DNA from 3 places in the Streptomyces sp. NPDC043746 genome. Region 1 is predicted to be linked to each of the others. Evidence: riboswitches for the same ligand, from Rfam matches in the RefSeq annotation. Region 1 holds a riboswitch; each other region holds the start of a gene.
What was found. Region 1 has a riboswitch for cobalamin ahead of AC0682_RS05480 (ribonucleoside-diphosphate reductase subunit alpha). Riboswitches for the same ligand answer to the same signal wherever they lie in the genome.
Positions count from the first base shown of each region.

Region 2: linked by a shared signal. The riboswitch ahead of AC0682_RS29870 (CoA-acylating methylmalonate-semialdehyde dehydrogenase) and the one ahead of AC0682_RS05480 (ribonucleoside-diphosphate reductase subunit alpha) in region 1 are both predicted to bind cobalamin.
Region 3: linked by a shared signal. The riboswitch ahead of AC0682_RS16310 (cobalamin biosynthesis protein) and the one ahead of AC0682_RS05480 (ribonucleoside-diphosphate reductase subunit alpha) in region 1 are both predicted to bind cobalamin.

Region 1 is NZ_JBWKCM010000003.1:364,562-367,826, forward strand. Features, by position in the region: gene AC0682_RS05460 (carbon starvation CstA family protein) at 1-106, shown strand, start outside; gene AC0682_RS05465 (YbdD/YjiX family protein) at 103-306, shown strand; gene AC0682_RS05470 (hypothetical protein) at 478-1,152, shown strand; gene AC0682_RS05475 (GNAT family N-acetyltransferase) at 1,152-1,661, shown strand; cobalamin riboswitch at 1,726-1,847, shown strand; gene AC0682_RS05480 (ribonucleoside-diphosphate reductase subunit alpha) at 1,982-3,265, shown strand, end outside.
Region 2 is NZ_JBWKCM010000044.1:27,332-30,596, reverse strand. Features, by position in the region: gene AC0682_RS29880 (hypothetical protein) at 55-252, shown strand; gene cobF (precorrin-6A synthase (deacetylating)) at 640-1,443, opposite strand; cobalamin riboswitch at 1,642-1,820, shown strand; gene AC0682_RS29870 (CoA-acylating methylmalonate-semialdehyde dehydrogenase) at 2,048-3,265, shown strand, end outside.
Region 3 is NZ_JBWKCM010000013.1:53,961-57,225, forward strand. Features, by position in the region: gene AC0682_RS16300 (inorganic phosphate transporter) at 1-749, shown strand, start outside; gene AC0682_RS16305 (hypothetical protein) at 762-1,001, shown strand; cobalamin riboswitch at 1,152-1,280, shown strand; gene AC0682_RS16310 (cobalamin biosynthesis protein) at 1,490-2,455, shown strand; gene AC0682_RS16315 (cobyric acid synthase) at 2,514-3,265, shown strand, end outside.

The DNA of each region.
Region 1 (3,265 bases):
CTCGCTCTTCGCCACCAAGGAGGAGAAGGCCGAACTGGCGGAGGCCGGAGTCGGCCCCGAGGGCGGCCTCCGCAAGGAGCCGGCCGGGACGGGGAGCCGGACATGACGGTCGCGGACGTACGGCGGATGGCGGGACGGATCCGCTTCTACGTCCGGGAGCTGACCGGCGAAGCCGCGTACGACCGCTATGTGGCGCACGCCAGGGCCCACGATCCCGACACACCCGTGATGAGCCGCCGGGCCTTCGAGCGCAGCCGTACGGACGCCCGCGAGGCGGACCCCCGCGAGGGCTTCCGCTGCTGCTGACCGCCACCGGTCGATCAGGCTGCCGGCCACCACCGGCCGGTGCTGCTCGGCCGATCGGGGCCGTCGCACCCCTTCCAGGGGCGCGGCGGCCCCCTTTCGCGCCTTGGGACGAGCCCGGCCGCCCTCGGTTTCCCGGTGCGCGGGGCCCCGGCCGTACGAAAGGATGTGCCCATGACATCGCGCTCCCGGTCCCCCCGGCTCCGGCCCCTCCTCCTGGCCGTGACACTGGCCCTGGCGGCGGTGACGGGGTGCGGCACCGCGTCGGCCCCCGGCTCGGAGTCGTCGGCGGACCGGAGTCCATCGGCCGGACCGGCGCCCGACCGGGCGGAGCTGGAGGCGCGGGCCGGCGCCGCGCAGCTCGTCACGGAGCATGTCTGGGTGACCGAGGCCGCGGGCTACACCGTGGCGCGTCAGTCGGTCGGGGTGCTCGGTGACGACGGGTTCGGCAGCTCCTACACCTCGCCGGACGGCGGGGTGCTCCAGCTGTCGGTGGAACGCCGCCCGCACGCCGTGGCCGACTGCACGGAGGCCTCCGCGCCCGACGGGGGTCAGGAGCCCCTGGTGACGTGCGAGCGGGACGGCGAACACCGTTACCGCGCCACGGAGTCGGGCCACGCGTACGCCCGGGAACAGGGCGACCTGGTGATCACGGTGAGCGGGGCTCGCGAGCAGGTGGACCGGGCGACGCTGCGGTCGGCGGCGCGTGCCGCCCACCGCGCCGACGACCACGAGCTGGACCGGCTGCTGCCGCCCGGGGGCGGCTCCGGACCACAGCCCGTCGAGCGGGGCGACCTGCCGCCGGTGGGCGACGGCGCCCCGAACAACGGGGTGGGGGCGAGCGGCTGATGGATCTGACAGTCAGGGTGGCGGAGCCCGCCGAGTACACCGTGCTCGGCGAGATCATCGCCGAGGCCTATCTCGGCGATGATCTGCTGGACGGCCCTCAGGACCCCTACCTCCTCAGACTGCGGGCGGTGGAGCAGCGGGCGGCCGAGGCCGAGGTGCTCGTGGCGCTCGACGCGGACGGGGTGGTGCTCGGGGGTGTCACGTATGCCGCTCCCGGCACTCCTTGGCGCGATATCGCCGGTCCGGACGAGGCCGAGTTCCGGATGCTGGCCGTGGCCCGCGCGGGGCGGGGACGGGGCGTGGGAGAGGCTCTCGTACGGGCGTGCGTCGAGCGGGCCCGGTCCGCCGAAGGCGTCCGGGGGCTGGTGCTGTCGACGCAGCCGGCCATGCTCCCGGCCCATAGGATCTACCGTCGGCTCGGCTTTCTGCGGACCCCTGAGCGGGACTGGCAGCCGGTGCCGGGCATGCGCCTCATGACCTTCAGGCTGGAGCTGGAGGCGGCCTCCTGAAGGGCACACCGAATCGACGCGACACAACATGTGGGGGCCGCATCATCTGGCGGCCCCCACATGTATGCTCGACCTCGCTGTCGCCGCAGGGGAATCCGGTGTGAATCCGGAACTGTCCCGCAACGGTGTGATCAGTGTGCTTTGCACACCCCAAGTCCGAAGACCTGTCGACAGTGCGTCCGGCTCGACCGAACCGGACGCCAGACGTCCGGGCCTCGCGGATGGGCCGGTGGACGCCGTAGCAGTGCTGCCTCGTCAGGCATCGCGCTGCCCGGTTTCCCCGCTCGCCGCCGGCCCCCAGCCGAGCGAGGGAAAGCCCAGTGACCATCGCGCCCGCCGATCCGGTTTCAGCCACCGAATCCGCTGCCTCCACCGCGTCCGGAGCAGGCACGACCGACGGACCCGGGACCGCCCTGCTGCGGACCCTGACCGACCTCACCGTCGATCTGCCCGACACCGACCCCGGACGGGTCGCCGCCTCCGCGCTCCGCGGGCGCAACGCCCGCTCCGACGAGGCCGAGCTGCGCATGCTGGCCACCGAGGCGGCGGCAGGCCTGATCTCCGAGGACCCGGCGTACTCCAAGCTCGCCGCCCGGCTGCTGACCCGGACGATCGCCGACGAGGCCGCGGGCCAGGGCGCCACGTCCTTCTCCGCCTCGGTCGCCGTCGGCCACCGCGAGGGCCTGATCGCGGACCGCACCGCCGCCTTCGTGGAGCTGCACGCCGAGGCGCTGGACGCGCTGGTGGAGCGGACGCTGGCCGAGGGCGCGGACGACCGCTTCGGCTACTTCGGTCTCCGTACGCTGCACAGCCGCTACCTGCTGCGGCACCCGATCACCCGTCAGGTCATCGAGACGCCCCAGCACTTCATGCTGCGCGTGGCCTCGGGGCTGGCCGAGGACGAGTCGGTCCGGGCGCTGGACGAGGTCGCCGCGCTCTACGGGCTGATGAGCAAGCTGGACTACCTCCCCTCCTCCCCCACGCTCTTCAACTCCGGCACCCGGCACCCGCAGATGTCCTCCTGCTATCTGCTGGACTCCCCCAAGGACGAGCTGGACTCGATCTACGACCGCTACCACCAGGTGGCACGCCTCTCGAAGCACGCCGGCGGTATCGGCCTCTCCTACTCCCGTATCCGCGCCCGTGGTTCGCTGATCCGGGGCACCAACGGGCACTCCAACGGCATCGTGCCGTTCCTCAAGACGCTGGACGCCTCCGTGGCCGCGGTGAACCAGGGCGGTCGGCGCAAGGGCGCGGCGGCGGTCTACCTGGAGACCTGGCACGCGGACATCGAGGAGTTCCTGGAGCTGCGCGACAACACGGGTGAGGACCAGCGGCGTACGCACAACCTCAACCTGGCGCACTGGATCCCGGACGAGTTCATGCGCCGCGTCGACGCGGACACCGAGTGGTCGCTGTTCTCGCCCGCCGACGTGCCCGAGCTGGTCGACCTGTGGGGCGACGAGTTCGACGCGGCCTACCGCGCGGCCGAGGCCAGGGGGCTGGCCCGCAAGACGATGCCGGCGCGCGAGCTGTACGGCCGGATGATGCGGACCCTCGCGCAGACCGGCCAGGGGTGGATGACGTTCAAGGACGCCTCCAAC
Region 2 (3,265 bases), on a different contig from region 1:
TTGCCAATACACGGCCGCCGACCCGCGGCGGCGAGGAGAGAAGGGGAGCGCTGCATGAAGAAGACAGTCGGCTGGGCCCAGGACGGCGACGGCTGGACGATCACGGTGAACGGCACGCAGTACCGGGCCGTGGAGCGCGCCACCGACGGGCGCGTGGACAACTATCTGGTGCGGGGCAACGACCTGAGCGCCGAGTGCCCGAGCCTCGGCCATGGGCTCGGCCTGATCCGGGCGCACGAGTCCCGGGGCTGACCCCGGCCGGGCCCGACGAGGAGGTGCGGCACCTGAGCCCGCGCCTCGCCCGGCCCTCCCTCCCTTGTCCGGGCCCCCGCTCACGGGCCGGGGCCCTCAGCGGCCGACGCCGCCTCAGGTGTGGGCGGCGCCCGCGCCTCCCGAGGCGTCCGGGCCGCCCGGAGGCAGCAGCACCAGGGCCGTCCCAACCGCCTGGGGCGTCAGCACGCACAGCCTCAGGCTCCGGACCGCCGTGAGCGCCCGCACCACCGGAGGCTCCGGACCGCCGTGAGCGCCCGCGCCACCTGAGGCTCCGGACCGCCGTGAGCGCCCGCCCCGCCTGAGGCGCAACCGCTGCGCGCGCCCGCACCACCTCCGGCGCGAGCACCGCACGGACCGCCCGCCGCCTCAGCCTCCCACGCCGCCCGGCGCCCCCGGGCCCTGGCGCAGCAGGTACGTGTCCATGATCCAGCCGTGCCGCTCGCGGGCCTCGGCGCGCACACGGCTGATCCGCTCCGCGACCTCGTCGAGCGGGCCGGAGACCAGGAGTTCGTCCGGGGTGCCGAGGTAGGCGCCCCAGTAGATCCAGAGCCCCCGGCCCGTCAGACGGGTGAAGCTCTCGTGGCCGTCGAGCATCACCACGATGTCGCCGTCGTCGTCCGGGAACCCCTCCGCGAGCCGCCTGCCGGGGGTGATGTGGATCGGGCGGCCGACCTGGTTCAGGGACGTGCGGTGGCGGGCGGCGAGGGCGGAGACGCTGCTGATGCCGGGAATCACCTCATGGCCGAATTCCACCGTTCCCCGGTCCCGGATGTCCTCCAGGATCGCCAGGGTGCTGTCGTACAGGGACGGGTCGCCCCAGACCAGGAAGGCCCCGCACTCCCCCGGTGCCAGCTCCTCGATGATCAGGCGTTCGCAGATGTCGGCGCGGCGCTGGCGCCAGTCGTGGACCGCCGAGGTGTAGCGCCCCCGGTCGTCCTGGGTGCGGTCCCGCCAGGGGTCCTCGGCCTCGACGACCCGGTAGGGATGGGTGAGGTGTTCGGCCAGGATGTCCCGTCGCAGCCGGATGAGGGACTCCTTCTCGCGGCCCTTGCCGAGCACGAAGAAGACCTGTGCCCGGCGCATCGCCTTGATCGCGGCGAGGGTGAGGTGGTCGGGGTCACCGGCGCCCATGCCGATGACGAGGATGTGGCGTGGGGGTGCGTCGCTCATGTCGGCCGATCATGCCAGGGCCGGCCTGCCCGGCCCGGGCAGGGGGCGAGAGGGACCACCAGGCCGGGCGGACGCGCCAGGGGCGAGGCGGGCGTCGAGCCGGAGCGAGGGCGCGCGCAGGTCGGGGCGACGGGGGGTGGACTTACTAGGACGTCCAACTATATGTTCGTGGGCAGAAGGGCGACCGGCATGGTGCCGGGCGCCTCGAAGGCCCGTGGTGTCAGGGAAGCCGGTGCGATTCCGGCGCGGTCCCGCCACTGTGACCGGGGAGTCCGTCCTCGCAGGACACGCCACTGACGGCGAACCAGCCGTCGGGAAGGCAGGAGGGCGCGCGTCGATCCGGGAGTCAGGATACCGGCCACGGGGTCGTTCCGTGTTTCCACGAGGATGGAGCAGACACGCATGGCACCGGTCCGCACCCACGGCCCCGCAGGCCCGTCCCGGCGAGCGGTTCTCCCCGCCCCCTGACGGCCCCCGCCCTTCGCGTCCCCCCTGGCGGCAGTCCTTCCGCGCCCCCGTGCACCCGACCGGTGCGTGGGCCGGTGGCAGCCGTGCGCCATCCCCGGATCTCTCCTGACGATCTCACCGACGAGAGCAGGTTTCCATGGTCCGCGAACTCACCCATTTCATCGGCGGCAAGCACACGCCCGGCGCCTCCGGCACGTACGGCGATGTCTACGACCCCAACACCGGTCAGGTCCAGGCCCGGGTGCCGCTGGCCGACCGGTCCGAGACCGAGGCGGCCGTCGCCGATGCCTCCCAGGCGCAGCGGGAGTGGGGCGAGTGGAACCCGCAGCGCCGCGCCCGGGTGCTGCTGCGCTTCCTCCGGCTGGTGGAGAAGGAGAAGGACTCCCTGGCCCGGCTGCTCTCGTCCGAGCACGGCAAGACCGTGGCGGACGCGCACGGCGACATCGCGCGCGGTCTCGACGTGGTGGAGTTCGCGGCCGGTGTCCCGCATCTGCTGAAGGGCGAGTTCACCGACAACGCGGGCGCGGGAATCGATGTGCACTCGCTGCGCCGGCCGCTCGGTGTGGTCGCGGGCATCACCCCGTTCAACTTCCCGGCGATGATCCCGCTCTGGAAGGCCGCACCGGCTCTGGCCTGCGGTAACGCCTTCATCCTCAAGCCGTCGGAGCGTGACCCGTCGGTGCCGCTGCGGCTGGCCGAACTCTTCCTGGAGGCCGGGCTTCCGCCGGGGGTCCTCAACGTCGTCAACGGCGGCAAGGAGGCCGTGGACACCCTGCTGGAGGACCCGCGCGTCAAGGCCCTCGGCTTCGTCGGCTCGACACCGATCGCCGCGCACATCTACGCGACGGCCGCGGCCCACGGCAAGCGGGCGCAGTGCTTCGGTGGAGCCAAGAACCACATGATCGTGATGCCGGACGCCGATCTGGACCAGGCGGTGGACGCCCTGATCGGGGCCGGGTACGGCTCGGCGGGCGAGCGGTGCATGGCGATCTCGGTTGCCGTGCCGGTCGGTGAGGCCACCGCCGACGCGCTGGTCGCCAGGCTCACCGAGCGGATCGGTGAGCTGCGGATCGGCCGATCGGACGACCCGGACGCCGACTTCGGGCCGCTGGTGGGCCGCGACGCGGTCGACCGGGTGCGCGGCTATGTCGGCCTCGGTGTCGAGGAGGGTGCGGAACTGGTCGTGGACGGCCGGGACTTCACCCTCGAAGGCCACGAGGAGGGATTCTTCGCGGGCGCCTCGCTCTTCGACCGGGTCACCCCGGACATGCGGATCTACCAGGAGGAGATCTTCGGGCCCGTGCTCTCCGTGGTCCGTGCGGCGGACTACGAGGAGGCGCTGCGGCTGCCCTCG
Region 3 (3,265 bases), on a different contig from region 1:
GCTACCGGGCCGGGCAGATCGCCTCCGCCGGTCTCGTGTCGCTCGCCCACGGCACCAACGACGCCCAGAAGACGATGGGCATCATCACCCTGGCGCTGGTCACCAGCGGTGTCCTGGCCCCCGGCTCCAACCCGCCCCTGTGGGTCATCGTCTCGGCCGGCATCGCCATCGCGCTCGGCACCTACCTCGGCGGCTGGCGCATCATCCGCACCATGGGCAAGGGCCTGACCGACCTCCAGCCGCCGCAGGGCTTCGCCGCCCAGACCAGTGCGGCCACGGTCATCCTGGCCTCCTCGCACCTCGGCTTCTCGCTCTCCACCACGCAGTCCTGCTCCGGCGCCGTCATGGGCGCGGGCCTCGGCCGCAAGGGCGGCGTGGTCCGCTGGTCCACCGCCACCCGGATGTTCGTCGCCTGGGGTCTGACCCTCCCGGCCGCCGCCCTGGTCGGCGCGGGCGCCGAGTTCCTCACCAAGCAGGGCCCGTGGGGCGTGGCCGCCACCGCGGTCATCCTCGTCGGCGGCTCCTTCGCCATCTGGGTGGCCTCGCGCCGCGAGCCGGTCGACCACACCAACGTCAACGACACCGAGGACACGACGGCGAACGAGCCGCAGGGCGTCGTCACCACCGCCATCGCCGCGGTCGCGCCGCCGCCCACCGCCGCTGCGGTCCCCGACCTCTCGACCACCATCCCGGCCCCGGCCCCGGCCGCGGCGCCCGACGACACGCCCCGCCCCGCGGCCACGGTGTAAGGACGGATCCGCATGAAAATCGACTGGGCAGCTCTCGCCTCCGTCTTCGGTGTCAGTCTCGTCGTCACCGTCGCACTGGTCGGCGTCTTCACCCTGGGCATCGTCGCCCTCTCCAAGCTGTCGACCCCGGCCGACGGCGACACCCCCGCCCCCTCCGGTGGCACGGCGGCACTGGCTCGCACCGGCGCGTACGCCGCCTTCGCGGCGTGCGCGGCGGCGGTCGCGTACGGGATCTACCTGATCGTCGCCTGACCCGCGCCGACGCGCTCCGTCGGGCCGGACACACCACCGTGTGTCCGGCCCGATGTGCGTCTGCGCACACCGGGCCTCCGCAGGTCAACAGCGAGTTGACGGCCGTTCTCGCAACGTGGTGGACTGCCCGGGCCATTACGGCGACAGGAGAGGAAGCCGGTGCGAATCCGGCGCGGTCCCGCCACTGTCACCGGGGAGCACTCCCCCACATCGGAGTCACGGCCCGCCGCACGCGGGCTGGAAGGCCGGGGGAACTGCGGATCCGGAAGCCAGGAGACTCTCGTCGCCGGACACGTCGAACCAGGGCGCGGACCCTGAGTGAGGACCTGACGCCATGCCTGGCCGCCGAGCGCCGCAGCTGCCGCCGTTGTCGTTGCCGCCTTTCCCGTACGCCGGTACCTCCCGCCCCACGACGGCCTGACCCCGTGCGTGCCGATCGCGCTTCCCTGCGCGCCGATCGCCTTCCCGTACGCCCCGATCGCGCTCCCCTGCGCGCCGGGCGCGTCTTCGCGTACGGTGCCGCCGCCGGGCTGGTCGCCGACACCCTGCTCGGGGACCCGCGCCGGGGGCATCCCGTCGCCGGTTTCGGGCGGGCCGCCGCGCGGGTGGAGTCGCTGCTCTGGCGGGACGACCGGGGCCGGGGCGCGCTGCACGCCCTCGTCTGCGCCGGAGGCGCCGTGGGGGCCGCCGCGTTGGCCGCCCGTGCCGTACGGGGGCGCCCCGCGCTCGCCGTCGCGCTGACCGCCGCCACCACCTGGTCGGTCGTCGGCGGCACGTCGCTGGGCCGGGAGGCCCGCGCCGTCGGGGGCGCACTGGCCGCCGGAGACATGGAGGTGGCCCGGGAGCGCCTGCCGCATCTGTGCGGGCGCGATCCGCACGCGCTGGACGGGCCGGGGATCGCCCGCGCGGTCGTGGAGTCGGTCGCGGAGAACACCTCGGACGCCGTCGTCGGCGCGCTGGTGTGGGGCGCGATCGGCGGGGCCCCCGGCCTCGTCGGCTTCCGGGCCGCGAACACGCTGGACGCGATGGTCGGTCACAAGTCGCCCCGCTACCGGCGCTACGGCTGGGCCTCGGCCCGCCTGGACGACGTGGTGGGGTGGCCCGGCGCCCGGCTGACGGCCGCGCTGGCCGTGGTGGCCGGGGGGCGGCCGACCGAGGCCGTACGCGCCTGGAAGGCGGACGCGCACCGGCACCCGAGCCCGAACGCGGGTCCGGTGGAGGCGGCGTTCGCGGGGGCGCTCGGCGTACGGCTGGGCGGCACGCTCGCGTACGCGGGGCGCGTGGAACACCGGCCGGTGCTGAACGGGGAGTTCGGGCGGGAGGTCCGGGGCAGCGACATCGAGCGGGCCGTGCGGCTGTCGCGGCGGGTGAGTGCGCTGGCCCTGGGGGTGTGTGTGGCGGGCCGGCTGGTGGCGGGGCACCTCGTCGCGGGGCGGAAGCGGGAGCGGGCATGAGCGGTACGGCATCGAGCGGTACGGCATCGAGCGGTGCGGTACGGGAACGGGGGCGGGTATGAGCGGCGGCGGGCTGCTGGTCGCGGGAACGACCTCGGACGCGGGCAAGAGCGTCGTCACGGCGGGCATCTGCCGGTGGCTGGTGCGCCGGGGCGTGAAGGTCGCGCCCTTCAAGGCGCAGAACATGTCCCTCAACTCCTTCGTCACCCGCGAGGGCGCGGAGATCGGGCGCGCCCAGGCCATGCAGGCGCAGGCCTCCCGGGTGGAGCCGACGGCCCTGATGAACCCGGTCCTGCTCAAGCCCGGCGGCGACCGGTCCAGCCAGGTCGTCCTGATGGGCAGGCCGGTCGGTGAGATGAGCGCCCGGGGGTACCACGGGGGCCGGCAGGAGGCACTGCTCGGCACCGTCACGGACTGCCTGGAGCAGCTGCGGTCGGCGTACGACGCGGTCATCTGCGAGGGCGCCGGCTCCCCGGCCGAGATCAACCTCCGGCGCACCGACATCGTGAACATGGGGATCGCGCGGGCCGCGCGCTTTCCCGTGCTGGTGGTCGGGGACATCGACCGGGGCGGGGTCTTCGCCTCGTTCTTCGGGACGACGGCGCTGCTGGGCGCCGAGGACCAGTCACTGGTCGCGGGGTACCTGGTGAACAAGTTCCGGGGTGACGTCTCGCTGCTGGAGCCGGGGCTCGACATGCTGTACGGGCTGACCGGGCGGCGTACCTACGGGGTGCTGCCGTACGCCCACGGGCTCGGCATCGACGAGGAGGACGGCCTGCGGGTCTCCCTGCGGGGCGCGGTACGGGAGTC